3 regions of the Oerskovia sp. NPDC060338 genome follow, and region 2 is predicted to be linked to each of the others. Evidence: riboswitches for the same ligand, from Rfam matches in the RefSeq annotation. Region 2 holds a riboswitch; each other region holds the start of a gene.
The links. A riboswitch is a leader RNA that binds a small molecule or an ion and turns the genes downstream of it on or off. The one in region 2 is predicted to bind S-adenosylmethionine.
Positions count from the first base shown of each region.

Region 1 (9,691 bases), on a different contig from region 2:
TCTCGCCCGAGAACGCCGGGCCGAGGAGGGCGATGACGCTCGCGTCGCCCACGATCTGCGGAGCCACCTGGGTGGCCTTCTGCGGGTCGCCCTCGGTGTCGAACTCCTTGATGGTGACCTGGCAGCCGGCGTTCGCGGCGTTGAACGCGTCCACGGCGACCTTGGCGCCGTAGAGGATGTTCTGCCCGAGCGCGGCGTTGGGGCCGGTCAGGGCGCCGGCCATGGCGATCGAGGTTCCCTCGGCGCACTCGGCCGTACCGTCACCGGCCGGGTCGGCGGGATCGCCAGAGGTCTCGACCGGGACCTCGTTGCCGTCGATGTCGATCTGGACGGATGGCACGATCGCGAGGTCGGCCGTGCCGGTCTCGCTCGACGACTCTGTCGATCCTGTGTTGTCCCCCTGAGACTGAGTACCGCATGCGGTGATGGCGAGGGTGGCAGCCAGCGCGAGGGCCAGCCCACCCGTCGTTCGACGTGCTGTGCGTTGCATTCCGAACCTCCGTGCGCCAGATCGCACCCGGGTGCTCAGAGTCCTCGCACCCGCGGTGGATCACCTGAATATTCAGCACTGAATATCGTGCTGACGATGGCACAGGTCGGACGAGCGCGAAACCCCAGTTGCACAATTGCAACCAGAGAGTCACACACGGCGAACCGGACAACGCGCCCGACGTTCCGGGCTCGGGTCCTGACGACCTGAGTGTCTGGAACGTATGCGGGAACAGTTACGCGAGACTCCGTCCCGCGTTACGGCACCGTCACGGGGACGTCTCGATTCGGCAGAGGCGCAGGTGAGAGGTCTGCGACCTGCGCTCAGGCCGGGTACTGCGAGAACGCGGCCGTCGCGGGGTCGGAGCCCAGGCGGGCGTCCGAGTCGAGCGCGTCGATCGCCGCTACCTCGTCGGCCGAGAGCTCGAACCCGAACACGTCGATGTTCGCGGCGATCCGCTCGGGGTTCACGGACTTGGGGATGACGATCCGTCCGCCCTGGACGTGCCAGCGCAGGATCGCCTGCGCAGGAGTGACGCCGTGCGCGGCCGCGACCGCCGCCACGGCGGGGTGGTCCAGGTCCGCGCCTCGCCCGAGCGGCGAGTAGGCCTCCACCGCGATGCCCGCGGCGAGCGTCGCGGCCTGCGTGGCCCGCTGCTGGTAGGTGGGGTGGACCTCGACCTGGTTGACGGCGGGCACCACGTCGGTCTCGGCGAGGAGCCGCGCGAGGTGGTCGGGCAGGAAGTTGGACACGCCGATCGCGCGCGCCGCGCCGTCGGCGTAGAGCTTCTCGAACGCCCGCCAGGTCTCGACGTAGAGGTCCCTGCTGGGGACGGGCCAGTGGATGAGGTACAGGTCGACGACCTCGACGTCGAGGGCCTCGCGCGAGTCCTCGAACGCCTGCAGCGCCGACTCGAACCCCTGGTCACCGTTGCGCAGCTTGGTCGTCACGAAGATCTCGTCGCGGTGCAGCCCGCTCGCGCGCAGCGCCGCACCGACCCCGGCCTCGTTGTAGTAGCCCGCCGCGGTGTCGATGTGCCGGTAGCCCGCCTCGAGCGCCTGCTCGACGTTCTGCTGGGTCGCGTCGTCGGGCACCTTGAAGACACCGAGACCGACCTGCGGGACGGTGACCCCGTTGTTCAGCACGACGCCGGGGACCTGGGAAGGAGAGACCATCGTCCAGTTCTACCCCGCGCCCGCCGGTGGGCACCACCCGTCGCGCGCAGCGGTCGGAGCCGCACCCCGGGTCTCGGACGCCCCGCGGCCCGGGTGCCCGGCGCGTGAAGGTCGTGGAGCACCTGGGGCGGCCGTGCGAGGGGTCGAGGCGGACGCTGTGGCGCTCGCCTCATCGGCCCGTCCGGGCGCGACGCGCACCGTTCGGGCGTGGCACGGTGGCCTGATGTCCCCGCACGCCTCCCCGTCCCGCGGCCTGCCGTCGGGCGGTCCCTCCCCCGCGCACCCGCGGAGCCGGGCCGTCTGGGTCGTCGCCGTCGTCGTCTCCCTGCTGGTCGCCGCCGCGGGCGTCACGTTCTACCTGACGCGCGCGTCCGCACAGCCGTCGGCACAGCCCTCGCCGACCCCGTCACCGACCGCGACCCCGGTCCCCGCCGAGCGCGTGGACCCGCCGGCGGTCCTCGACCCGACCTCGGTCGAGAACCTCGAGATCCACCAGGAGTCGACCGCGGACACGGGCGACGCCCGCTCGGTCTCGACCGTCGCGATCCCGGGCGAGCGCTCGCTCGCGCGGGCGTTCGGCCGCTTCGTCGACGGGACGACGCAGGCCTACGAGTCGGCGATCGACCCCGGCGCGGTGGGCAACGAGCTCAACGTCGGGTGGGACCTGGTGCTCGCGCAGGGCGACGTGCTGGGCGTGCACGCCTCGACCTACGCCTTCACGGGCGGGGCGAACGGGGAGGTGGGCAGCCAGACGTTCTACACCGACCTCCCGCGCGCGACCACGACGTGGTCGTCGGACCTGCTCACCGCGGACGGCCGCAAGCAGGCCGCGGAGTGGGCGGGAGCGGCGCTCGCGGCCGAGGGGCTGGGGTTCGGCGAGCCCGTGCCGTCGTCGGAGGACACGTTCCGGGACGTCCGTCTCGGGCCCGACGGCGCAGCGACCCTGGTCTTCTCGCCCGGCCTGGTCTCGGCCCGGGCCGACGGGGAGCTGGCCGTGCGCCTCGAGCCGGACGCGACGCGGAGCGTCCTGTCGGCCGTCGGCAAGCAGCTTGCCGAGGTCGCGGCGAGCGGTGCAGCGTTCATCGGGATCGCCCCACCCCCTGCCGAGGAGCCGCCAGTGGCCGCTCAACCCCCCGCGTCGCCCGACGCACCGGACTGCTCGGTGCTGCGGTGCATCGCCCTGACGTTCGACGACGGCCCCGGCAGGTACACGTCGCAGCTCCTCGACACCCTGGCCGAGAAGCAGGCCAGGGCCACGTTCTTCCTCGTCGGTCGGTCGGTCCAGGCGAACCCGGACCGGGTACGCCGCGAGGTCGCCGAGGGCCACGCCGTCGGGAACCACACGTGGTCGCACCCCGACCTGTCGAAGCTCGGTACCGACCAGATCTCGCAGGAGCTGCAGTCGACCGCGGACGCGGTCGAGGCCGCGTCGGGCGTCCGACCGACCCTCGTGCGCCCTCCCTACGGCGCGACGAGCGATACTGTGACGAGTGTCCTCTCCCAGCGCAACGAGCCGGCGATCCTGTGGGACGTCGACACCGAGGACTGGAAGAACAAGGACTCGGCCATGACCTCCGAGCGGGCTCTCGCAGGTGCCCGACCTGGGGCGATCCTGCTGATGCACGACATCCACGCCTCGACCGTGTCGGCCGTGCCGGGCATCGTGGACAGTCTGCGGGCCGCTGGTTACACGCTCGTGACCGTGCCCGATTTGCTCGGTCATGACCTGGTTGGTGGACACAAGTACTTCAATCGTTAGCAACAGGGGTAGCACAGTCGGAGTAACCCCTGTACCGTTACCGGTGAGATTGCAGTGCCTCGCTTGTCCTTGCGCAACGGCCCCATGCCACCGCGAACCTTGTTACCCAAGAGTTGACGACGAACACCGTGATGTTCGGCTCCAGATCATGGAGCTGTTTGAAACTCTAGAAGGAGATCCCCATGGCATTGGGAACCGTGAAGTGGTTCAACGGCGAGAAGGGCTACGGCTTCATCGCACCTGAGGACGGCAGCGCCGACGTGTTCGCGCACTACTCCGCCATCCAGACGCAGGGCTTCCGCTCGCTCGAGGAGAACCAGCGCGTCGAGTTCGACGTGACGCAGGGCCCCAAGGGCCCGCAGGCGGAGAACATCCGCCCGCTCTGATCTCACTCGCCTCCGGGCGTAGCTGATCATTGAACGAGTGCCCCCGACCGGTTCGCCGGTCGGGGGCACTCGTGCGTCCAGGACCAGGCACCTCCGTGCCTGGTCTCTGCCGCCGTGGTAGAACTGAGAACGGTCCAGAGGACCAGCGAACCGCCCTCCGGCGTGCTGGTCCGGCAACCGCGCGACGCGCACGGTGCTCCCGGAGGAAGACCCGCCCCCACGACCGTGGGGGAAGAGCGAGAAGCCCGGCGACACGGCGCTCCTCCTCGTGCCCCTCACCCTGGGCCCGCCCGGGTGAGCGTCGACGCGCGGGGTGAGCTCCGCCGTCGGGCACGGAGAGAAGGAGCACCATGGCTCAGCACGTCATGGAACGCCGGGCGACGACCGCCCCCTGTCCCGCACCGACCGTGTGCGACCGGTACGACACCGGGCACCTCCTGCACCCCGTCCACGCACGCATGCTGGGCAACCGGCCCTGGGGCTGGCGCGACGGCACGGTCCGCGCGGTGCGCCCCGTCGACGGTGGCGTCGAGGTCGTCGTCGAGTACGCGACGGGTGAGGGAGCGTGCCGCGTGTGGCACCACACGGGCCTCGACCTGGCCGACGGGCTGACCGTGCGCGTGCACGAGCAGTACCACGCGCTCGAGCTCGCCGGACGGTCGCTCAACGTCCGGCTCCTGGGCGGGGTCGGCTGTGTGCCGGAGCCCGCCCCCCGCTGACTGCCCGGTCCGACCGCTACCCGCGGAGCGACTCGCTGCCCCATCGTGCACTCGACGGAACGGAGGGGCGGCGAACCACGTTGAACCGGTGAGGGCACCCGCCCTCGACGGTTCGACCAGAAGGACACGCTCATGGGATTCCTCGACCGGCTCCTCGGCCGCACCCCGCAGGACCAGGGGACGCCGCGCCGCCACGCGACCTACGACGGCCACGAGTCCCCCGTGTACGGCACCCCGCCCCCCGCTCCGACGGGTCCGGGGCGCAGCGAGGACGACGTCGCGATCGACCGCTACCGCTACCTGCTGCGCACGGCTCCTCCCGAGGCCGTCGAGCAGGCGCACACCGAGGCGTTCGAGCGGCTCACGCCCGAGCAGCGGCGACGCGTGCTCACCGACCTCGGCGAGAACCTGCCGCCCTCCGAGCGGGCGACCTCCGACGACCCGCAGTCGCTCGCCCGCATGGCGACCCGCGCCGAGATGCGCAACCCCGGCACGCTCGAACGGTCGTTCGGTGGCAGGCAAGGCGGGCCCGGCATGGGGTCGATGATCGGCTCGAGCATGCTCGGCACCATCGCGGGCGTCGTGATCGGCTCGGCGGTCGCCAACATGATGTTCGGCCCGATGTTCGGCGACCCGACCGCGAACCTCGCGGGCGACGGTGGGGCGGGAGGCGAGGGCGATCCCGGCGCGACCGAGGCCGACCCGGGAGCGGGCGACACGGGTGGCGAGCTCACCGAGGCCGGAGGGGACCTCGGCGGAGACTTCGGTGGGTTCGGCGACTTCGGTGGTGGGGACTTCGGCGGGTTCGGGGACTTCTGAGGCCCTGTCCAGACCTTGGGTGCGTGATTCGGCAGCGACTCGCCAGGGGTGTCGCTGCCGGATCATGCACTCGACTGCGCGCCGGGTTCAGGCCGGGCGCCCCGACTGGCACAGCCCGATGAACGCACCCAGCTCGGCGAGCTCCTCAGGATGCTGCGGCAGGTAGTCCGTGAGCCGGGGCGAGCGGACCACGACGGCGCACCACTGGCCCCGCGAGACCGCGACGTTGACCCGGTTCCGCGAGAGCAGGAACTCCATGCCGCGCGGCACGTCCTCGCGCGCCGAGGCGGTCATCGAGACGATCGCGACGGGCGCCTCCTTGCCCTGGAACTTGTCGACCGTCCCCACACGCACGTCCCCCAGCCCCGCGGCCTGGAGCGCGTGCCGCACGGTCCAGACCTGTGCGTTGTAGGGGGCCACGACCACGAAGTCGTGCTGGTCGAGGGGGCGCGAGCCGGCAGGGCCCCCACCTGGGGCACCGGCGCCGGACGCTCCTTCGCCAGGGACGCCACCGGCGGGCGCGGCCCCACCCCGCCCGCCCGGGTACCAGGCGGTCCCGATCAGGGCCCGGACCTGCCGCACGATCTCCTGGGCCTCCTCGACCGAGGACACCGCGTTCCCGGCGTGCTCGACCTCGACCACGTGCACACCGGGCTCGACCCCCACGAGCAGCCGTTCGCTCGCGGCCGCCTCGGCGTGCAGCAGGCCCTCGTACGCGAGCTCGGACACCGCGTCGCACAGCGCAGGGTGCATGCGCCACGACCGTGCGAGGAAGTAGCCGAACTCCGGGGGCAGCACGTCGTGCCCGCCACCCGCGCGGGTCAGCCAGCCGAGGGCCGACTGGTCGACCGGCTCGGGGTGCTGCCCCTGCGAGACCTGCGGGAGCTGCTGCGGGTCTCCCAGGAGCAGGAGCCGCTGCGCGGCCCGCGAGACCGCGACGGTGTTCGCGAGCGAGAACTGCCCGGCCTCGTCGATCACGAGCAGGTCGAGCTCGCCGTCACCGAAACGCTCGACGTGCGCGAAGTCCCAGGCTGTCCCGCCGATCACGCAGGGCCCTTCGCCGACGAACGAAGAGGTCTGGGCGGAGTCCACGAGCCGCCAGGGGACCAGCCGCGAGCCCTCGGGGAGCTCGGCGGCCGCGACGTCGTCGGGCAGGCCCGACCCCGCGTCTCGCCCGACCCTCGACACGTCCCGCCCCTTGGGACCCGAGGCCTTCTTGCCCACGCGGTCCGCAGCGACGCCGCCCTTCGTGATGACGCCCGCGAGGACGTTCTCGACGACGTCGTGCGACTGTGCCACGACACCCACTCGCCAGCCCTCGGCGGCGAGGCGACCGATCACCTTCGAGGCGAGGTGCGTCTTGCCGGTGCCCGGAGGCCCCTGGACGCCCAGGTAGGACCCGTCGAGGTCGCGGACGGCGTCCGTGACGGCGTCGATGTACCGCTCGGGGCCGTCACCCAGGGTGGGCAGCGGGCCGCCGGACACCGTGCGCGGCGGACGCCGGCGCAGCAGGTCGAGCGCGGGGTGGTCCGGCAGCCCGAGGGGAGCCTTTGGCCCGTCGGGGTTCTGCGCCTGGACGAGCGTCGCGAGCGCCCGGATCGAGGCTTCCTGCTGGGGCGTAGGCAGCACCTGCCCGACCGTCAGCGCCATGGGCAGCGCGTCGTGCGTGGCGGCTCCCTTGGGGACGGGCATCCGCACGTCGAGGACGTCGACCTCCCGGCCGCTCGCGAGCCTCCCGCGCTCGACACCGTGCACGCGCACGCTCCCCGTCGACCAGCGCACCGCGCCGCGCGCGGGCTCGATCCCGTCGGGAGCCGGTCCCTCGAAGAGTGCGGTCGCGCCCTCGTAGCCCGCCTTGAGCTCGGTGCCGTCGGGCAGCTCACCGTAGAGCCGCAGGCGGCGCGACGGGTTGCTGCGCGGCGTCGCCCGGGCCCAGTCCTCGATCACCTCGGCCCGCTCCACGAGGAAGTACGACCGGGGGGTCTGCCACTCGTCGACCGGGTCCTTGAGCCGCGAGAAGTACTCCTGCCAGAACGGCTTGGCCTCGCGCCAGTAGTACCCGACCCCGGCGCCCAGGAGCGCGACGGCCTCCTCGTCGTCGGTCCGCCCGTCCCCCGACCGACCGTCCACGCCGCCCGCGAGCGCCCGCACGTCGAGCTCGACCTGCTCGGCCTCCGCACGCTTGGCCCGGCGGGCCACCTCGGCGTCGCTGAGCTCGAGGACGGGCGGCAGGTCGTCCTCCCACCCGTCGCCGACCGGGGACGGCGTGCGGACGTCGCTCGTCGCGGGGGCCGAGCGTCCGGCGAGGCCCAGCAGGAACTCGTGCAGCCGCAGGGTCGAGAGGCAGTCGTACTCGTTGTAGTCCGCGATGCCGCGCAGCAGCCGGGCGGCCTCGTCCTCGTCGCCCGCGTCGCGCGCGGCGCACCAGGTCGCGTACGCCACGACCGACGCGGCGGCGTCGGTCACGTCGCCGCCGCGGAGCTGGTCGCCCATGTAGAGCGGTTCGAGCTTCTTGATCGAGTACGACGGCGCCGAGACCTTGAGCGAGTGGCGCACGGTCGAGTAGAGGTCGACGAGCACGCCCTGGCGCAGGAGGTCGTCGACCTCCTGCTCGTAGACGCCGTGGCGGGCCGCGATCGACAGCAGGTGGGTCTTCTCGTAGGACGCGTAGTGGTAGACGTGCAGCCCGGGGTGCTGGGCGCGTCGCTTGGCCAGGTAGTCGACGAAGTCGACGAGCGCCTGCTTCTCCTGCTCGAGGTCGTGGGCCCAGAACGCGTGGAAGGGCGGCTTCTCCCCGGGCGTGCCGGGTCGCTCGACGAGCCCGAACAGGTAGTCGATGTTCCACGTGACGTCGCCGGTCGCCGAGTCCGTGACGGACCACAGCGGGTCCCCCTCGAAGTCGAAGAACACGTCGCCCGGGTCCGGCGGGGGCAGGTCGCGCAGCGGCGCGGGGTCGACGACCACGTAGGAGAGCGTGTGCTGCTCCGTCCGGGCAGGTTCCGGGTCCCCCTCCCCCGGCACCACCTGCGTGCTCCACGTGACCGACCCGCTGGGGCCGGGCCCCAGGCCCGGCACGGCTCCCCCGTCGGGCGGCACGTCGACCAGACCGGCCTGGAGCCTGGCCTGGACCCTCAGCGCCTCGAACGTGCGTGCCGCGAGGCCGCGGGGCGGGGCCGTGGCCGACGCGAGCTGGGTCATGGTCGTGATGCCGCCCGCTCGGAGCCGCACGCGCTGGGTGCTGCGCAAGCCCGCGACGCGGAGCAGGTCGTCGTGCTCCTCGACCTGCTGGGAGCAGTACCCGCAGGTGCCGCACTGCCGCAGCCCGGGGGCGTCCCAGCGGACCGGCTCCCCGGCCGCGCGGTGCGTGTCCAGCAGGTGCAGCAGCTCGGCACGACGCTCGCGGAACACGGGCAGGACGTCCGCGAGCCGGTGGTCGGTCACGGCTCGCGTCCCCAGGATCAGGTGCAGCACGGGCGACGTCTCGACGCCTGCGGCCAGGAGCTGGTCGGCGTAGGCCGCGAGCTGGAGCAGCGCGGGGACCTTGGCGCGCCGCGCGAGCTTCGCGTCGTACACCGCGTACTCGGGGCCGCCCGCGCCCGGGGCGCCGGGCCCTCTCAGGGTGCCCGACGTCGTCGGGCCGGCGGGGAGCAGGGAGACGTGAGCCGCCCGGCTGTCCGTGCGGATCAGGAAGTCCGCGCGGCCGTGGAAGCGGCCGTCGAAGAACGAGCCCTGGTAGACGACCTCGACCCCGTCCCGCAGGGCCGCGAGCGTCGCGGCGTGCGCGGCCACGAGGTCCTCGCGGCGCATGGTGCGCGGCACGGGGATCTCCCGGACCGCGTCCGCACCCACGAGGTCCACGAGCCCGGCGAGGACCTGCTGCTCGTGCACGTCGCCCAGGGTCGCGGTGCGTTCGAGCATGTCGTCCGCCTCGACCGCGCCACGGGCCGCACGCCCCGTCTTCTCGTCGAGCGTGCGCAGCAGGCGGTACTCGCACTCGCTCGCCGCGACGAGGTCGCTCGCCGAGAACACGAGCAGCTCCTCGGCGGACGGGTCCTGCTGGTCCATCAGGAACACGACGACTCCTCGGGATCGCTCACGCACGCTGCCGATCGCCCGTCTCGCTGCGGATCGGGGGCCGCCGCACGCTCCTCGACCCGGTTCCTTTGTACCCGGCGCCGCTGACAGGGCACGGAATTGGCGTCAACGGGCCGATCTGCAGCATAGTGAGCGCGCTGGAACTGTCGAAGGAGCTCTCCCATGGCCGTACATTTCAACCCGCCGCCCGGCTGGTTGGTACCCCCCGGTTTCGCCCCTTCGTCCGACTGGCACCCCGACCCGGCCTG
Region 1 covers NZ_JBHXCQ010000002.1:334,963-344,653, reverse strand. Annotated here, with positions in the region: gene ACFWGN_RS03600 (branched-chain amino acid ABC transporter substrate-binding protein) at 1-340, opposite strand, end outside; gene ACFWGN_RS03595 (aldo/keto reductase) at 814-1,665, opposite strand; gene ACFWGN_RS03590 (polysaccharide deacetylase family protein) at 1,889-3,424, shown strand; gene ACFWGN_RS03585 (cold-shock protein) at 3,607-3,810, shown strand; SAM riboswitch class IV at 3,942-4,053, shown strand; gene ACFWGN_RS03580 (hypothetical protein) at 4,161-4,529, shown strand; gene ACFWGN_RS03575 (hypothetical protein) at 4,662-5,348, shown strand; gene ACFWGN_RS03570 (TM0106 family RecB-like putative nuclease) at 5,436-9,413, opposite strand; gene ACFWGN_RS03565 (excalibur calcium-binding domain-containing protein) at 9,606-9,691, shown strand, end outside.
Region 1: linked by a shared signal. The riboswitch ahead of ACFWGN_RS03580 (hypothetical protein) and the one ahead of ACFWGN_RS15770 (NADPH-dependent FMN reductase) in region 2 are both predicted to bind S-adenosylmethionine.

Region 2 (9,691 bases):
CGTCGAGTTCCTCGGCATCGCCACCACGAGCGACGCCTCCGAGACCACCGACCGCACGACCGCGCCGTTCGACAAGCAGTACCTCGAGCGCATCGTGCGCGCGCACGAGGACAACGGCTGGACCCGTGTCCTGTTCGCCTACGGGTCGAGCGGACCCGAGCCGTCGGCGCTCGCGGCATGGACCGCGGCCCGCCTCGACTCGATCGAGCTCCTGCTGGCGCACCGCCCCAACGTCTCCTACCCGACGTTCGCGGCCAAGTCCTTCGCGACGCTCGACCAGCTCTCCGAGGGGCGGCTGTCCGTCCACTTCATCACCGGCGGCAACGACCACGAGCAGCGACGCGAGGGCGACACCCTGACCAAGGACGAGCGCTACGCCCGCACCCAGGAGTACATCCAGATCGTGAAGAAGGCCTGGTCGAGCGCCGAGCCGTTCGACCACCACGGGAGCTTCTACGACCTCGACGACTTCGTGCTCGACACCAAGCCCTTCGAGGGGCGTACGCCCACCATCTCGTTCGGCGGGTCCTCGGACGCGGCGTTCAAGGTCGGCGCGGCCGAGGCCGACATCTACGCGGTGTGGGGCGAGCCGCTCGACCGGACGGCCGAGCAGATCCTGCGCGTCCGCACCGAGGCGGCCGCGGCCGGTCGCACCACGCCGCCGCGCATCCACGCGGCGTTCCGGCCGATCATCGGGGCCACCGAGGAGCTGGCCTGGGAGAAGGCGCACGGCATCCTCGACCGGATCGAGGCCCGCAAGGCTGCGGCGGGCGGCGTGCTGAGCCGGCGTCATCCGATCGACAAGCCCGAGAACGCCGGCTCGCAGCGCCTCCTGGAGATCGCGGCCCAGGGCGACCGCTTCGACTCGGCCCTGTGGACCGCGACGGCCAAGGCCACGGGGGGAGCGGGGAACTCGAACGCGCTCGTCGGGACGCCCGAGACCGTCGCGCAGGCGCTGCTCGCGTACTACGACCTGGGGGTCCGCATCATCTCGGCGCGCGGCTACGACCTGCTCGACGACGCGACCGACTTCGGCCGCTACGTCATCCCGATCGTGCGCGAGGAGGTCGCCAAGCGCGACGCCGGGGCCGCGTCGGGGCAGGCGGCCTGAGCCTCCTTTCCCGCGAGGTAGAGGGCTCGCGTCGAGGGAGAGGGCCCGAGCCCTCTCCCTCGACGCCCGCCCTCTGTCTCGGCACCCCCCACCCCCACCCCCACCCCCACACCAAGGAGCATCCGTGCGTTTCCAGGTCCTCGACATCGTCTTCAACCCGCCCCACCCCGTCACGGGCGAGGCCGTCCCCGCGGCCGACCGCCTCGAGCGTGTCGTCGAGACCGCGGTCCTGGCCGAGGAGCTCGGCCTCGACGCGTTCGCGGTCGGCGAGCGGCACGCGGGCGACGTGCTGTCGTCGTCGCCCACCGTGATCCTCGGTGCGATCGCCGCCCGCACCTCGCGCATCCTGCTGAGCACGGGCGTCACGGTGCTGTCCCTGCTGGACCCCATCCGGGTCGCCGAGGACTACGCGACGATCGACCAGCTCAGCCGGGGCCGGTTCGAGATGGTGATCGGCAAGGGCAACGAGGCGCTCCAGTACCCGTTGCTGGGCCTCGACCTCGCCAAGCAGTACGAGTACCTCGAGGAGAACTACGAGCTGCTCCGCCTGCTCCTGAGCGGTGAGGAGGTCGACTGGGAGGGCCGTCACCGCCCCGACCTGCAGGGCGCCACGACCCTGCCGCGCCCGTACGACGGCGCGTTCCGGATCTGGCACGGCTCGGCGACGTCGCAGTTCGCGGTCGAGCTCGCCGCGCGGTGGGGCGACCCGATCGTGAGCGCCAACGCGTTCCAGCCGCGCGAGAGCTACAAGGTGCTGATCGACCACTACCGCGAGCAGTACGCGGCGGCGGGGCACGACCCGGCGTACGGGTTCGTCGGGTCCGGCTCGGGCGGGCTGTTCCTCGCGGACACCACCGAGCAGGCGATCGAGGAGTTCCGCCCCATCTACGAGGGCGCGGTCGCGCGCGCGGACCTGCGGAAGTACGACCCGGCCGCGGTCGGCAAGGTCACGAGCTTCCGGACCATCGAGGAGGCCGTCGAGCGCGGCCCGGACCTCGTGGGCTCGCCCGAACGGGTCGCCGAGAAGATCCTCGACTACCACCAGAGCTACGGGCACGACCTGCAGTCGGTCTCGATCAACCACCTCCTGGAGCCGGCCCGGCAGGACGACGTGCTGCGCCGGTTCGCGGAGGAGGTCGTGCCGCTCGTCCGGGCCGAGGTCAAGACCGACCTGTGGGGGCCGGCCGACGCGCGCCGGGCCAAGGGGTTCACGGCGTCGTAGGTCGCGGCCGACCACGTCAGGGGGCCCCGCCGGGGCGGGAGAGACGCTCGCCGACGGGCGTCCGCGCGGTCGCCTCTCCCACCTCGCGTCAGGGCTGTCCGACCGGCCCGACGACGGGCCTCGAACCCTGGCGGAGCGTGCCCGCAGGTCCTAGGCTGGAAGAGTCCTGCGGGCACGTACGGGCACCGGAAGAAGGCTCCGACGATGTGGCTTCTCGTGATCTCCGGCGTGGTGGGCGCGGCAGTGGTCGCCGTCATCGCGTGGTTCACGGTGCGCCACGACCGGCCTCCGGTAGACGCTCTTCCACCCCTCCGACCGCACCGGCTCACGTGGCGCGAGCGGCGCCGTCGGGCACCTGACCCCCTCGTGGCGCTGGGGCTCCAGATCCGCCTGGGCCAGCTCGCGCACGAGCTGCGCGACGTCCAGGACGACCCGGGCGTCTACGCCCGGGCCCACCACTACCTCGCCGCGCAGGGCGCGTACGACGCGCTGCTGCGCGAGGCGTGCCGGCTCAGCGGTCTCGAGGTCGACGCCGACCCGCTCGCCGCGGGCCTGCGCAGCGACGAGGACGAGCGGCTGCGCGAGGAGCTCGAGCTCAGCGCGCGCGGCTGGACCTGGTAGCCGGCCCCCGGCACGGGTGAGGGGCCCGACGGCGGTACGCGCCGTCGTCGGGCCCCTCACCCAGGTCGCGGCCTCAGAGGGCCGAGTGGTCCCCGATCCGGTGGTAGGACCGGTCGTGGTAGACCAGCGGCGTCGCGTCGCTGCGCGTCCCCGACGCGAGCGCGCGCAGCGAGACCAGGTAGCTGTCGCCCACGGGCGTGCGCTGGATGATGCGCCCGCGCACCCAGGACAGCGCGCCGTCGATCACGGGCTCGCCCGAGTCGAGGGGGGACCATCCGCCGGCCGCGAACCGGTCGATCCCGCTCGTCGCGAAGCGTGCCGACACGTCGTCCTGGTCGGCGCTGAGGAAGTTGACCGTGACCGTGCGGGCGGCCGAGATCGCGGGCCACGACGACGAGGTCGACGCGAGCGAGAACGCGAGCAGCGGCGGCGCGGCCGAGACCGAGATGACCGAGGTCGCCGTGAAGCCCACGGGGCGCCCCTCGTGGTGCAGCGCGACGACCGCGACGCCCGCGGGGTGCTGCCGGAAGACGGCCTTGTAGGCGTCGGGGCTGAGCTGGGGCTCGTCCTGCTCGTGGAGCAGGGCCTCGAGCCCGGCGAGGCCGGCGACGTCGGAGCGGGTGGTGGGTTCGGCGGTCATCGGGTCACCTCGGCGAGCTCGGGGGCGGTCTGGTGGGTGGTGGCGTCCTTCCCGACGGCGGCGCTCGCCGCCCGGAGCAGCGGGCCCCCCGCGCGGTCGAGCCAGGCGTCGACGGTGCTCGCGAGCTCGGCCTCGCCGAGCTGGGAGTCCAGGAGCGTGAGCGTCCGCGCGGGGACGGTCGCGCCCAGCTCGACGAGGAGCGGGCGCAGGTGCACCTCGCCCGCGAGGGCGTGCGCCGGGTTGCCCGACACGACGACCGGGACCGCGACGACCCCGGCCAGGCCGTCCGGGCCGTAGAGGTCGAGGAACGCCTTGAGCAGGCCGGTGTACGAGCCCTTGTAGACGGGGGTCGCGACGACCAGGACGGTCGCGCCCGCGACGACCTCGCGCGCGGCGTCGGCCCGGGGGTGCACGGGGGCCAGGACCTCGGCCGCGATCTCGGCGAGGTCGATCGTGGCGGGGGGCGGGGTGGCCGCGAGGCCCAGGTGGTCGGTGACCCGGGTCGCGACGGCCTGCGCCGCGGACAGGGTCCGTGACCCGGGGCGGGGGTTGCCGACCAGGGTGACCACGGCGGGTCGGGGCGGGTGGGATGCGCCGTCGTCGGGTCCGGGCCGGGTGCCGAGGCCGCTGCCGGTGCCGGCCGAGTCGCTGGGCGGTGTCTGGTGCTGCGTCATGGTGTCCTCGCTGTCGTCGTGCTGCACGCTTGCCGCGCCGGTGTCGGCGCGGCCAGGTCATCTCCCGGAGCACCCCGTCGTGGGAGGGGTTGCTGACCAGCGAGCCGGGGCTTGGCGCTGGTGCTCGTGACCGTTGGGTAGGGGTATAGCCCGACCGGCGCCAATCTGTACCGATCCGGTCGAGATTTCTCACGGCGTGGACGGTTGTTTCGTGGCGGGGCTCGCGCGCTGCGTGCGGGGCGAGCCCGGGTCGCCTGCGTGGCACGGCCGCGCCGGGGCTCCCGGCGGCGGCCCCGGGCAACCGTGATGTCCCAGGTCGTGAGCCTGCCGTCTCCCAGAGTGGGACGGGAGTACGGCGCTGTTTACACGTACGTAACCTGGTGCAGTTAAGAACCAGCCCTGCCGAGGAGCACTTCATGGATAGTCGTCTGCACTCCGTCTACGACGAGGTCCTCGCCCGTAACCCTGGTGAGGCCGAGTTCCACCAGGCGGTGCGTGAGGTCTTCGACTCGCTCGGGCCGGTGCTCCAGAAGAACCCCCAGTACGTCGACGCCGCCGTGCTCGAACGCATCTGCGAGCCCGAGCGACAGATCATCTTCCGCGTGCCGTGGGTCGACGACAAGAACCGCGTGCAGATCAACCGTGGTTTCCGCGTCGAGTTCAACTCGGCGCTCGGCCCGTACAAGGGCGGCCTGCGGTTCCACCCGTCGGTCTACCTGGGGATCGTCAAGTTCCTCGGGTTCGAGCAGATCTTCAAGAACTCGCTCACCGGCATGCCCATCGGCGGCGGCAAGGGCGGCTCGGACTTCGACCCGCGCGGCAAGTCCGACGGCGAGGTCATGCGCTTCTGCCAGTCGTTCATGACCGAGCTCTACCGCCACATCGGCGAGTACACGGACGTCCCGGCCGGCGACATCGGCGTGGGTGGCCGCGAGATCGGCTACCTGTTCGGCCAGTACAAGCGCATCACGAACCGCTACGAGTCCGGTGTCCTCACGGGCAAGGGCATCAGCTGGGGCGGGTCGCTCGTGCGGACCGAGGCCACGGGCTACGGCACGGTCTTCTTCGCCGACCACATGCTCCGCACCAAGGGCCAGAGCTTCGACGGCCAGCGCGTCGTCGTCTCGGGCTCCGGGAACGTCGCGACCTACGCGATCCAGAAGGCCCAGCAGCTCGGGGCGAACGTCGTGTCGTTCTCCGACTCGTCGGGCTACGTGGTCGACGAGGCCGGCGTGGACGTCGAGCTGCTCCGCCAGATCAAGGAGGTCGAGCGCGGACGCGTGGCCGACTACGTCGAGCGCCGCCCCGGTGCGCGCCTCGTCACGGGCGGCAGCATCTGGGACGTCCCCGCGACCGTCGCCCTGCCCTGCGCCACGCAGAACGAGCTGACCGAGCAGGACGCCAAGCAGCTCGTCGCCAACGGTGTCCTCGCGGTCGCGGAGGGCGCCAACATGCCCACCACGCCGGGTGCCGTCGCGCTGCTCCAGGAGGCCGGCGTGCTCTTCGCGCCCGGCAAGGCCGCGAACGCCGGCGGCGTCGCGACCTCGGCCCTCGAGATGCAGCAGAACGCCTCGCGCGACGCGTGGACGTTCGAGTACACCGAGGAGCGCCTCGCGCACATCATGGAGGGCATCCACTCGCGCTGCGAGGAGACGGCCGACGAGTACGGCGAGCCGGGCAACTACGTGCTCGGTGCGAACATCGCGGGCTTCACCAAGGTGGCCGACGCGATGATCGCCCAGGGCGTCATCTGACGCTCGTCCTGACGGGCCGCTGAGCGGCCCGGGCGCTGCCCTGCACGACCAGGAGCGGTGCGTCCCCGCGTGCCTCGAGCACGCGCGGGGCGCGCCGCTCTCGTCGTCTCCGGCGGGGCCTGAGGTGGGCTCGCGGGCCGCGCTCGCGGGCGGGCGACCCGACGACGTCACGCGCGCGCCGTCGTCGGGCCGCGGTCGCTGTGCGCTCGCCTCGGCGCCGGCTCCCGCGGCGGTCCTGGCCGGGTCTACGCTGGCCGCTGACCCGTCGGCGCGCCCCCGCCCGCCGGCCCCCGAGGCAAGGAGCACCCCCACATGGCACGCGACGTCGCGCTCGAGATCGCCGTCCAGGACACCGACGGCGTGCGGATCGCCACCGAGGTCGGCGCTCGCCGGGTCGAGCTGTGCTCGGCGCTGGGGGCGACGGGTGGGCTGACGCCGAGCGTCGGGCTGCTCGAGGCGGCCGTCGCGGTAGCGGCCGAGGCCGCGGGCGGGGGAGTGCCGGTCGAGGTCCACCCGCTGGTCCGGCCGCGCCCGGGAGGGTTCGTCTTCAGCGCGGCCGAGCTCGACGTGCAGGTGCGCGACGTGCGTGCAGCCGTCGCCGCCGGTGCTGCGGGTGTCGTGATCGGGGCGCTCACGGCCGAGCGGCTCGTCGACGAGGCCGCGGTCCGTGCCCTGGTCGCGGCCGCGGACGGGCGTGAGGTCACCTTCCACCGCGCGATCGACGTCGTCGAGGACGTCACCGCGGCACTCGACCTCCTCGCGGGACTCGGGGTCACGCGGGTGCTCACGTCGGGTGGTGCGGCCCGCAGCATCGACGGGGTCGACCGGCTGCGTGCCATGGCCCTCCACACCGCGGGCCGGGTGCAGATCCAGGCGGGCGGGGGAGTACGCGCCCAGGACATGGGCGACCTCGTGGCGGCGGGCGTGGACGCGGTCCACCTCTCGGCCAAGGGCATCCGGCCCGACGACGGCGGGCCCGGTGGCGGGGGCGGGTCCGGCTACGAGGTCACGGACCTGGGGGCGGCGCGCGAGGCGCGCTCAGCGCTCGACGTCGCGCTGGGTTCCTGACCGGGCGCGTCGGGCTCAGACGCGCTGAGGTCGCGGCCGGCGCGGTACCGGAGCCGCGGATTCCTGCGGTTCCTGTCGTGCCCGACCGCTGACGTGTTTCATTTAGGTAACTTTCCTGTTGTATTGGTTCGCAGGGCACCCTTGATTCGTTAGTGTTCCTGCACATACCCGCCGAGCGGGGCTGATCGACGTGATGAGGCGTCGACGACTCGAAAGGACCGATGATGATCCGAAGCAAGGGGCGCACGCGCCTTCTCACCGCGGTGGCGCTCGCCTCCGGCCTCACGCTGCTCGCCACGGGCTGCGGCTCGTCGGGTGACGACGGGGACAAGGGCTCCGCGAGCAAGGGCGACGGCGTGCTCACGGTGTGGGCCGGCAGCCAGACGCCGATCGTCGCGAACTTCAACCCGTACGCACCGACGGTCCTCCATGCCGCGCTCGGTGGCGTGTACGAGACGCTCTTCTACTACAACAAGGCCAGCGCCGAGGCGCCCACCCCGATGCTGGGAGAGTCCTTCGAGTTCAACGAGGACGGCACCGAGCTGACGATCACGATCCGTGAGGGCGTCACGTGGAACGACGGCAAGCCGTTCACGGCCGAGGACGTCGTCTGGTCCTTCACGAACGACACCTCCAAGCCGGAGTACCTCGCCTCCGCCGAGGTCGTCGACCCCACGACCGTCAAGCTGACCTTCACGGGCCCGCAGTTCACCAACGAGTTCGCCCTCCTCGGTGCGTCCTGGATGGTTCCTCAGCACGTCTGGAAGGACGTCCCCGACCCGGTCACGTTCGCCAACGAGGCGCCGGTCGGCACCGGGCCCTACACCGTCCAGAGCACGTCCGACGCGTCCTACACGATCGTCGCGAACCCCGACTACTGGGGTGGCGCACCCGCCGTCGAGAAGGTCCAGTACCTCGGGATCGACGCGAACACCTCGGCCGAGAGCCTGCTGAAGACCGGCAAGGTCGACTGGGCCGGCATGTTCGTGGCGGACCCCGACGCGCTCACCGCCGACGGTCGCCTCGGGTACATCAACACCCCGCAGGACCCGACCGTGCTGTACACGTGCGCCAACGTCGACGCCGGCTGCGCCGGCGCCCAGACGGACGTCGCCGTCCGCCAGGCGCTCAACGTCGCGATCGACCGCGGTGTCATCAACGAGAAGGCCTTCGTCGGCCTCGCGGGCGAGATCTCGCCGACCTTCGCCCTGCTCGGTCGTGACGACAAGTGGATCTCCCCCGACGTCGAGAAGGTCAGCCCGCAGGAGGCGAACGCTGCCGAGGCCGGCAAGATCCTCGAGGCCGCGGGCTACACCAAGGGTGGCGACGGCATCTACGAGAAGGACGGCAAGAAGGTCGAGCTGACCCTCACGTCGGTCGAGGGCTGGAGCGACTACAACGCCGCCGCCGAGCTCATCGCCGCGCAGGCCAAGGCCGCCGGCATCGCCGTCACGGCCAGCACCGTCACGTGGGACGAGTTCTCGGACTCGCGCCAGACCGGCAGCTTCGAGCTGATCATGGGTGGTGTCGTCGGCACCTCGGTCGCCGACCCGTTCCAGATCTACCGCGACTGGTTCAGCGGTGAGTACACCCAGCCCGTCGGGACCCAGCTCGAGTCCGGCGAGTGGAACTTCTCCCGCTACTCCAACCCTACGGTCGACGCAGCGGTCAACGCCGCAGCGGCGACGAACGACGAGGCCGCGAAGAAGGCCGCCTACGCGACGATCCAGACCGAGATCACGCGTGACCTCCCGTACATCCCGCTGGTCATCAACGCGACGCAGACGTTCTTCGACCAGAAGGACTTCACCGGGTGGCCCACCGAGGACGACCTGTACGCCTTCCCGCCGTCATGGGGGTCGGTCTCGGCAGGCGTGGTGCTGAGCACCATCAAGCCGACCGAGTGACGCCGGGCCGAGGAGGAGCTTCGATGACGACGGGACGTAACGAACGGTGAAGTACTACGCGCGGCGGCTCACGTTCTACGTGATCACCCTGTGGGCCGCCATATCCCTCAACTTCTTCATCCCCCGGCTCATGCCGGGCAACGCGGAGGACATCTTCCGGGCCAAGATGGCCCGCAAGGGAGAGCTCACCCCCGCGATGGAGAAGAGCATCCAGCTCCTCTTCGGCTCCGACGACCAGTCGTCGCTGTGGGACCAGTACCTGCGGTACTGGAACAACCTGCTGCACGGTGACCTGGGGACGTCGATCACCAAGTTCCCCGCCCCGGTGTCCGAGCTCATCGGTCAGGCCCTGCCGTGGACCATCGTGCTCGTGGGCCTGGCGACCGTGCTGTCCTTCGTCATCGGCATCTCGCTGGGCGCGTGGGTCGGCTGGCGGCGGGGTACCTGGGTGGACGGGATCATCCCGGCGTCCACCCTCCTGCAGTCCGTGCCGTACTTCTGGCTCGCCCTCATCCTCATCGCGGTGTTCTCCGTGAACCTGGCGTGGTTCCCGATCATCGGTGGGTACGACACGTTCATGTTCCCGGACGGGCCCGTGGCCACGTGGGAGTTCTTCTCGAGCGCGGTCTACCACGGCTTCCTGCCTGCGCTGACGATCGTCCTGTCCTCGGTGGGCGGCTGGCTCCTCGGCATG
Region 2 covers NZ_JBHXCQ010000012.1:138,659-148,349, forward strand. Annotated here, with positions in the region: gene ACFWGN_RS15750 (LLM class flavin-dependent oxidoreductase) at 1-1,111, shown strand, start outside; gene ACFWGN_RS15755 (LLM class flavin-dependent oxidoreductase) at 1,236-2,333, shown strand; gene ACFWGN_RS15760 (hypothetical protein) at 2,538-2,954, shown strand; gene ACFWGN_RS15765 (flavin reductase family protein) at 3,028-3,594, opposite strand; gene ACFWGN_RS15770 (NADPH-dependent FMN reductase) at 3,591-4,268, opposite strand; SAM riboswitch class IV at 4,289-4,400, opposite strand; gene gdhA (NADP-specific glutamate dehydrogenase) at 4,685-6,022, shown strand; gene ACFWGN_RS15780 (copper homeostasis protein CutC) at 6,335-7,090, shown strand; gene ACFWGN_RS15785 (ABC transporter substrate-binding protein) at 7,315-8,997, shown strand; gene ACFWGN_RS15790 (ABC transporter permease) at 9,044-9,691, shown strand, end outside.

Region 3 (9,691 bases), on a different contig from region 2:
GACAGTGCCAGGTTGACCGTCGTCGAGCGCAGCTCGCCCACCGCGAAGGCCATGACCGAACGAGTCGCGGCGGCCACCGAGGCCGCCGCGATCGCGACGAACCAGACCGCGAGCACCAGGCTCCAGCGGCTCGCACGCGGAGGCAGCCGCCGGGTCGCGAGCCACGTGCCCCCTGCGACGACGAGCCCCACGAGCACCCCCAGACCCATCTCGAGCGGCTCGACCACGGGCCTGCCCGTCGTGAAGCGCCAGGCCATCGCGCCCGAGGTGACCTCGGCCAGCAGGTCGACCGGGCCGCGAGCGCTGCGGTGCCACACGAGCCACGACCCCGCGGCGCCGACGCCCGCCCAGACGAGCGCCCCCGCGCCGCCCGCGACGAGCACCGTCGGGTACGCACGGGCTCGCAACGGCTTGCGCGCGCGACGCGTGGCCGGGAGCGAGGACGCGTCGCGCCGGCTCGTCAGGCTCAGTGTGCCGACGACGACGAGCCCGACGAGCCACCCCGCGCCCAGCCCCCACGAGCTGCCGTCGAACGACGCCGTGAGCAGCAGGAACGCGGGGTTGTCGGGGGAGGGGAACGTGACGTCCGCGACGACGTCGGCGACCGCGCCCGCGACCCCGCCCACGACGACCCCGAACCAGGTCCCGAGGAGCACGGCCCACGTGCCGGTGCCGCGAGGAAGGCGTCGCGTCGCGAGATAGGTCATCGCGACGACCACCGCGCCGGCGAGCAGCCCCGCAAGGACCGTCTGCCCCTCGAACGGCGCGTCCGCCGAGCGGTTCAGCAGCGCGCTCCCGACCCACAGGACCGACGTGAGGAGGCCGGCGACGAGGACGACAGGTTCTCGGCGTGACGTCATCGGCATCCCGCGAGGGTAACGGACGCAGATGGCCCGCGCGGTTGCCGGTCGGGCCGCCCGCCCGGATCGTGGGAGACATGCATCTTGAGCGTGGCACCTCCCGCTTCCCGGTCGACGTCCTCGTGCGGTCCCTGGCGATCGGCACCGCTGCGGGGAGCCGTGCCTCGCTGGGAGTCGCGCTGCCCCTGCTCACCTCCTCGGCCACGGGCCGGGGGGCCACCGTGGCCAAGGTGGTCGCGGGGCTCGGGATCGTCGGTGAGGTCCTGGGCGACAAGCTGCCGGGCGCCGGGTCGCGCCTCGAACCGCCAGGACCCGTGATCCGCATGACGTCCGGTGCGATCGGGGCCCTCGTGCTCGCCCGCCGGGCCGAGGCCGGTGTGCTCCTGCCCGTGCTCCTGGGTGCGGCGGGAGGCGCGGCCGGGACCTGGGGCGGCGCGGCGTGGCGGGCCGCGTGGGTCGGGAAGGGCCCGGACTGGCCCGCGGCCGTCGCGGAGGACGCTGTCGCGCTCTCGCTCGCGGGGTTCGCGGTGCGGCGCTGAGCCGCTCCACCCCCTGCTCGCCCGACGGCGGAGCCCACCTTCCTCGGGGAAGGTGAGCTCCGCCGTCGGGCAGCAGGGCGGGGGCTCAGCAAGTGAGGTTGGACCCCGTGGTCGTGCCGAGGATCTGCGCGAAGCGCTGGAACGCCGCGATGCGGCTCTGCACCTGCGCGGGGTTGCCGCCGTTGCACTCGAGCGTGCCGTTGATCGAGCGGATCGTCTCGCCGAAGCCTGCGCCGTTGACGATGGCCTGGTGACCCGACATGGTGCCCGGGCCCGACTGCGTGTTCCAGTACCAGAGGCCCGTCTTCCAGGCCACGGCCGGGTCGGTCTCGACCAGGTACGGGTTGTTCAGCAGGTCGATGCCCAGGGCGTCACCGGCGGCCTTGTAGTTGTAGTTCCACGAGAGCTGGATGGGGCCTTTGCCGTAGTACGCGGACTGGCCCGCGGGGCAGCCGTAGGACTGGCTCGGGTCGCAGTAGTGCGGGTAGTTCGCGGTGTTGATCTCCTTGACGTAGACCAGGGCGCCCGTCTCGTGGTTCACGTTGGCGAGGAAGGCCGCGGCCTCGCGCTTGGCGACCTCGGTGCCGCCCGACGTGGCGAACTGCGGGTACGCGCTCAGGGCGTTGACCAGGCCCTGGTAGGTGTAGAACGGGTTCCGGTTGGGGAACATCTGGTTGAACTGGGCCTCGGTCACGACGAAGCCGGTCTGGTTGCCGCCGCCGTTGTCACCACCCGTGGTGCCGCCGGTCTCTCCCGTGCCGCCGCCGTTGTCACCACCCGTGGTGCCGCCGGTCTCTCCCGTGCCGCCGCCGGTCGAGCCGCCGCACGTGCCCTGGTCGCGCCAGACTCCCCGCTGGCCCGTGGTGCCGGGCGTCTCGCCCTGCGTCCACCAGCCTGCCTTCCAGTTGTGGCCGCCGGTCGAGACGACCGCGCCGCCCGTGTAGACCGCGGACGCGCTCCACGGCGCGGCGCACGGCTCGGCCGCGGAGGCGCGGGGGGCGAGGACCGTGGCGGTGACCGACAGCGCCGCGAGGGCCGTCGTGAGGAGCAGGGCGAGCAGGGCCAGCGTCGTCGCTGGCCGTCGGATCGTGTGCGTGGTGCGCATGTTCGTACCTCTCGTCGATGACAGGGGACGACTGCGAGCCTGGCGGGGGATTTGTCCGATGGTCAACGCACGTAGGGGGTACTACGTAGGTGGGGGCCGGTCGTGGCGTGGCTCGGCTGAGCGTCCCGGTCCGGGAGCAGGGGTGCGGACCGGACGCGCTCGGGCGCCTGGGGGCGGGGGTGTTTTCTGTGTAGCCGCCACAATTGTGGTGGCTGCGCAGAAAACACCCCTCTGGGTAGTCGCACCCTGCAGGCGCGGCGACATGGCCTCGTCGTGCAGCAACTGCCTGTGTGCATCTATTGTACATGTGCACTTGGTGCACTACGTTCGTGGCATGGCCTCCGACAAGAACGCACCGCACCGCACCGACGGGCTGCCGAGCCTGGCCTCGGCCCGCGCCGCCCTCGAGGCCGCGGCCGGACTCGCTCCCGAGGAGGCCGTCGCGGCTCTCGCCGAGGCGCGCGTCCAGCTCGACGCCGCGCTCGACGAGGCCATGGCTCAGGCCCTGCTCGCCGGTCACTCGCTCCGCTCGGTCGCGGCGGACGCGGGAGTCGCACCCAACACCGTCCCGCCCCGCGTCGCCCGCACCGCGGCGCTCGGCTCCTACCGCGGACCCGACGACCGCGTGACGGCAGAGGGAGTGACCAGGGCGCGCTACGACGTCGAGCAGGGGAAGCACGTGAGTGCCGCTCCCGAGGCGACCACGCCGCTCCGCTTCCGCCGCCGCACCTGATCCACTCCCTCTCGCGCACCATCAGCCGCACCGCCCCACGACCCGAGGAGTACTCCATGGCCGACGCCACCTCCACCCACCTGTCGATGCTCCTCGACCGGTCGGGCTCCATGCAGTCGATCAAGGCCGCGACGATCGCGGGCTTCGACGAGTTCATGCTCGAGCAGCGCGGTGTCACGGGGCGCTGCACCGTGACGCTCGCGCAGTTCGACAGCGAGTACGAGGAGGTCTACGCCGACCGGGACGTCGCCACCGTCCCGTCGCTCGACCTCCAGCCCCGAGGCACGACGGCTCTGCTCGACTCGATCGCGCGCCTCGTCCACTCGACGAGCGTGCGGATCGCGCAGCTGCCCGAGGACCAGCGGCCTGCGACCGTGATCGTCGGGATCATGACCGACGGCCACGAGAACGCCTCGAAGGAGTACACGCACGCCGCGATCAGGGCGCTCGTGACGGAGCGCGAGACCGTGTTCGGCTGGACGTTCCTCTACATGGGGGCCAACCAGGACGCGATCGAGGTCGGAGAGTCGATCGGTGTCGCCCGCGAGCGGTCGCTGACCTACGAGGGCGTCTCGGCAGGGGCCGCGTACGGGGCCGCGTCGGCGAGCATGGCCCGCCTGCGCACCGGGGTCGCCGACGGCGCCGCGCCGGCCGTGGCCCGCGACACGTTCGCGGGGTTCACGACCGCCGAGCGCGACCTGGCTGCGGGGAACGGCTCGCCCGCCGGGCGTGTGCGCACGGCCCGGCCGGCGCCCGCGGTGGCGCGCCCGGCCGCACCGCCCGCGGTGCCGACCGCACGGCTCACCGAGAGCGAGCTCGTCGCGTGGCTCACGCAGTGGCGCGACACCACGTCGGCCACGAGCATCGGCGACCGCGCGACCTACGGTGGCCGCAAGCTCATCGACGCCCAGGTCGCGGGCCACGACGTGTTCCTCAACGCCGACACGTCGCGCGGCGCGGTCGAGCAGCTCCTCGCGCACGCGGCGCGGGGCCCGCTCGTGTGGTCGGCCATCACGAACCGGAACGGGGTCGTCAACAAGATCACGTTCCAGTCCGACGGCGCCCGCACCCCCGGCTGGTACTGCTACCTCACGGCCGCGCAGGCGGGGGAGGGGCGGCTGTGAGGTGACGGTGCGGTGTTGCGGCCGTGAGCGACGTCCGTGGCAGGTCACGGCCGACCTCGTCGGGTAGTCTTCCCGATCGTTCGGGCTGAAGACCATCACGCCCGTCGACGAGGCAGGGGGCTTCGATGGAGGATCCGCGGACGGCACCGAAAGCTGGGGCGGTCAGGCGGCACGTTCGCTGGGCCGTGCCGCTCGTGCTCGCACCGATCGCCTACGTCGGCTGCATGGCGGGCATCGCTGCCCTCGACCGGGGAGAACAGACGGACAGCTCGACCTTGCTCGTCATGCTCCTGCTCCTCCTGGGCGCCGTCGTCGCGCCGATCTCCCTCGTCGTCCTTGCGGTCGTCAAGGCCTCCGCGACGTATCGCGATCACCGGCGCAGCACGGGACGGTTCCGCGCGGCCGAGCTCATCGACATCCGACGGCGCGACGCGTCCGCGCGCGGGTGGCGGGACGCCCAGGCGCTGCGCCAGCAGCTCCTCGCGGGAGAAGTACCTGCGACCCTGGCCGTCTGGGACGTCGTCCCGTACGCGAACGAGGAGTACTTCTGCGACGTCCCCATCGGCTATGCCCGGTACTACGGCACGGACGTCAGCTACTCGCAGACATCGGGCTTCTTCTACGGTCGACCCTTGTTCGTCGCCGCAGGCCTGGCCGTGACCGCGCTCTCCAACGGCGCTCAGCGCACTGCCGCCCGGAACAAGGCTCGGCAGCAATGGCGTGAGCAGTGCATCAGCAGGCTCGTCGTGAGCAATCACCGACTTCTCGTGCAGACGCGAGGCCGGTGGCTCTCGTTCGACTACGCGTCGATGACAGCCGTCTTCCCGGAACCCACGAGCTGGGGGCTCGTCTGCCAGTTCTCCGAGGCGGAACCGCTCCTGCTCACCGGAGATCATGCACCCTTCGTGGCCGTCATGACGCTCTACCGGACCCACGGTGAACGTGCGCTGCGCGAGCACCCCAGCCTGGCGCTGCTCACCGTAGGCGGCTGAGGGGCGCAGTGTCGGGGGACGGACGGTCCGCCCCCGGTGCGGGCCACCGTCGCCCGATTTGCGCACAACCACGGGGTTCTAGTACAAATGCCCCAGGTCAAGAGTGACCGGCGAAACGCCCTCCGCGTGCCGGTCCGGCAACCGCGCTCTCTGCGCACGGTGCTCCAGGAGGAAGACCCGCCCGCTGCCGATCGGTAGCGGGAAGCGCAGGGTCGTCGACCAGCCCGGACTTCGGTGCTGGTCGGCCCCCTTCCTCGACGAAGGAAGAAGCATGATCGAACCGTTCATCAACCCGAACCCCGCCCCCGACCAGGTCAGCCCCCAGACCGCCTGCACGGCCCAGGTCACCCTCCGGCAGGTCCTGCTGGAGGACGCATGCGAGGCGATCGTCGGGGACGACGCCTTCCCCATCCAGTGCTTCCGGCACCCGGTTGCACAGACCCCGTTCGATCGGGCCGAAGGCTGCGGCATCGTCCCCTCGGTGCTCTGCGTGGTGTGCCGGCGCAACGCCCGCGAGCTCCGGCGAGGGGTCACGACCGGGTTCACCGCGCCGTGCGTCACCTGCCACGAGGTCTTCGCGATGCTCGAGCGGGCAGCCGCCGACATGACCGGGGCCTTCGACCGCGTCGTGCGCCACATTCCGAAGGGCAACACCGTCGTCACGACACCGCAGACCGCTCGAAGGTGGCACGGGATGTTCACCGAGGTGGTCGCGCGAGGGGCTCGGCCGTTCCAGCTCGACACGGGCTTGATCGGGCGCATCGATCCCGTCGGTCAGTCCGTGCACCCCGCCGTCCAGCGCGACGGCCTCGCACCGCTCGACCCCCAGTTCGTGTACGTCCGGCTCGCCGAGTGGGAAGCCCTCGTGCCCCGGGACCTGCGCTCCGTCTCCGACCGCCTGCGCGCAGGGATCGAGGTCCAACCCGGCAGGGTCGAGGCCGTCGTCGTCCGTGAGAAGCCCACCTCCTGGTTCGACGACGTCGTCGCCGTCGCGCTCATCCACGAAGCCATGCGAACGGGTGAAAAGCCGTGACCAGGGCGACGTGTCCGCCCGCGGGGCGTGACGCCGTCGGGCAGGTCCGGTACACCAGAGCCATGCCGCCCCGCACCTTCCCGACCGAACCCGCCTACCCGCCCGACGGGGGCGCCGAGCGCACCCTCCACGAAGCGCTCCTGGCGCAGCTGCCCGACGACGCCGTGGTCTTCCACGGCCTGCGCCTCCAGGAGGAGGAGCAGGAGTACGAGATAGACCTTCTCGTCGCCTGGCCGGGGTTCGGGATCGCCGCGATCGAGGTCAAGGGCGGGCACATCGAACGGCGTGACGGCACCTGGTACCAGGGGAACGGGGACCAGCGGCACCGCATCGACCCGGTCGGGCAGGTGCAGGGGGCGCGGCACGCACTCCAGGCGCTGCTGCGGCACCGCGGCCTGCTCGCCGCCGAGTCCCGGACCGCGCACCTCGTCGCGTTCCCGCACCAGTACGTCGGACCCGACTGGGCGGCGCTCGATCTGCCCCGCGACATGATCGTCGACCGAGGGGACCTCGAACGCGGGCATGGGCTCGCCGAACGGGTGCGCAACGCGATCACCCGGCACGGCCAAGGGCACGGGCCGCTCGCCGACACCGATCTCGAGGAGGTCGTCGAGGCGCTCGCGGGCGGCTTCCCCAGCCAGGCGGAGCACCTCGCCGCGGCCGCAGCGCACGAGGACAGGCTCGAGCAGATGACGCGCGACCAGGGCCGCATCCTCGACCTTCTGCGCGAGGCCCGGCGGCTGCGCGTCGTGGGCGGAGCGGGTTCCGGCAAGACGTGGCTCGCGCTCGAACAGGCCCGACGGCGGGCGCGCGCCGGGGAGTCCGTCGCCCTCCTGTGCTACTCGCGCGGGCTCGGACGGTACTTCGAACGGGTCGTCGCGACCTGGCCCGTGCGCGAACGCCCCACCTACGTGGGTCTCTTCCACGACCTGCCGCGCGCCTGGGGCGCCGCAGCAGGCGCGGACGACGACGGCGACTACTGGGAACGGCACCTTCCGCTCGCCCTCGGAGAGCTCGCGGCCCAGCGGTCACCGGCCGACCTGTTCGACGCGGTCGTCGTCGACGAGGCCCAGGACTTCGGCGACCTCTGGTGGCCCTCGCTCATGAGGTGCCTGCGTGACCCCGACAAGAGCGGCCTCTACGTCTTCATGGACGACGCCCAACGCGTCTTCCCCCGCGAGGGGCACGTGCCGATCGAGCTGGTCCAGGTCACCCTCGACGAGAACCTGCGCTCGACCAAGCAGATCGCCCAGGTCTTCGGCGCCCTGTCCGAGGACCTGCTCCGTCCACGCGGCATGGACGGACCACCCGTGCGCCTGGTCGACGTCCTTGCGGAGCAGGCCGTCGCTGCCGCTGACGACGCCGTCGACGCCCTGCTCGACGAAGGCTGGGCCCCCGGAGCCGTCACGCTCCTCGCGACCGGGCGCCGGCACCCCGCCCAGGTCAACGAGGTCGCGCTAGGCGGGCACGCCGCCTACTGGGACGCGTTCTTCGCCGAGGAGGACGTCTTCTACGGGCACGTGCTCGGGTTCAAGGGACTCGAGCGCCCCGTCGTCGTGCTCGCCGTCAACGGCGTCCGTGACGTCGCCCGGGCGCGCGAGATGCTCTACACCGGGCTGTCCCGGGCACGGTCGCTGCTCGTCGTCGTTGGGCCGCGCGAGTGGATCGAACAGGTCGGCGGGGAAGCGGTGCGGCGGAGGTTGGGAAAGGCGGTGAGGTGGGAGGTGGCCGGGTGATGCCGGCGGCAACCCGCCCCGCACCCTAGGACGGCTCGAGCTCCGCGTCGTCGCACGTCTCCGACAGCACCGGCGCGTTCAGGCGGACGACGGACGTCTGCTCGGACGACACGACGAGCTCGGCCCCGGCGTCGTCGGTCGACGACACCTCGACCGCCCCGCCGTCCGCGAACACGGTCTGCCCCAGGGCGGCGAACCCGTGCTGCGCGAGGACGGGGTCCAGGGCTGTGCGGACCGCCGCGAAGTCGTCGCCCTCGACGTACAGGTACTGCGCCGAGCCGGCGGCCGGCAGGACCAGGGTGCACGCCGAGCCCTCCTCGGAGAGGCCGGCCGTCCCGCTCGACTCCCACGGCGTGGCCGGGTCGAGGGACGACAGCGCCGCGAGGACGTCGTCGCGCACCACCGTGTACGTGTCGAGCGCCTCGGCGGGGCTCGCACCCGGCGTGCTCGCGGTCGGAGCCGCGGCGGGAGAGCTGCTGCACCCTGCGACGAGCTGCCCGACGGCGGCCACCACCAGCAGCACCCCGCCGGCACGCAGCCGCTTCCTCGACGATCCGGCGTCTCTCACGCGGTGCCCCCTCGCTGGGTCGGTCGACGCGCAGGTGCGCGGCGTCGTCGAACCTAGCAGCGACGGGGCGTCGACCGGGTGAGGTCGCATGGGGACCGCTGCCCATGGCCTGCCCGCCGCGTGGTCGATAGCGTGGGTCGGCGATGCCCGGGACCAAGGCGGTCCCGCAGCCACGAGGGGGGACATGCGCACCATGTTCGGCGCCGACGTTGAGGCGCTCGCAGGGCTCGGCAGCAGCTTCGTGGAGAGCGCCGAGACGCTCGAGACGGCCCGGCGGCAGGTCGACGGGATCGTCGCCACCACGGGCTGGGTGGGGCCCGACGCCGAGGAGTTCCGGCAGGACTGGTCCCGGCGTCTGGCTCCCGCGCTCGCTTCCTGCCTCGGTGCGCTCCGCGACAACGCCGAGGTGCTCCGGCGGAACGCCGAGGACCAGGCCCGCACCAGCGCGGCCGACGGCGGGTCGGTCCTCGACCGGGGCGGTGAACCGGGGGCTGGCGGCGACCGCTCCGGCGACGGGGGGAAGGACCGGCCGGGAAACCCGGACCTCTCGGGCCACGGCCCGTGGGTCGACGTCCCGCCCACGATCCCGCTCGGCGACGCGGCGCTCGACCCGAACATGATCAACCAGCAGGGCCTCGGCGACTGCTGGCTCCTCGCGGGCCTGGGCGCGGTCGCCCGCGACGACCCCCAGTTCATCCGCGACCACATGAAGCTCAACGCCGACGGGACGTGGACCGTGACGATGTACAAGGACGGCGACCCCGTCGAGATCACGGTCGAGCCCGAGGTCGCGCAGGACGGCGTCATGGACCCGAGCGGGAACCCGAGCTGGGCGTCGATCTACGAGAAGGCGGCCGCCGAGTACTGGGGCGGGAGCTACGACGACATCGACGGCGGCTACTCGAGCGATGCGTTCGCGGCCATCACCGGTGCGACCCCCTCCAAGACCGGCGAGGGGAACCTCTCCGACCTCAAGGACCGTCTCGCCGACGGCCCGGTCG
Region 3 covers NZ_JBHXCQ010000002.1:407,213-416,903, forward strand. Annotated here, with positions in the region: gene ACFWGN_RS03880 (hypothetical protein) at 1-866, opposite strand, end outside; gene ACFWGN_RS03885 (hypothetical protein) at 938-1,399, shown strand; gene ACFWGN_RS03890 (glycoside hydrolase family 19 protein) at 1,485-2,504, opposite strand; gene ACFWGN_RS03895 (hypothetical protein) at 2,839-3,237, shown strand; gene ACFWGN_RS03900 (hypothetical protein) at 3,294-4,361, shown strand; gene ACFWGN_RS03905 (hypothetical protein) at 4,556-5,353, shown strand; SAM riboswitch class IV at 5,449-5,566, shown strand; gene ACFWGN_RS03910 (hypothetical protein) at 5,625-6,386, shown strand; gene ACFWGN_RS03915 (NERD domain-containing protein) at 6,449-8,122, shown strand; gene ACFWGN_RS03920 (hypothetical protein) at 8,148-8,690, opposite strand; gene ACFWGN_RS03925 (C2 family cysteine protease) at 8,875-9,691, shown strand, end outside.
Region 3: linked by a shared signal. The riboswitch ahead of ACFWGN_RS03910 (hypothetical protein) and the one ahead of ACFWGN_RS15770 (NADPH-dependent FMN reductase) in region 2 are both predicted to bind S-adenosylmethionine.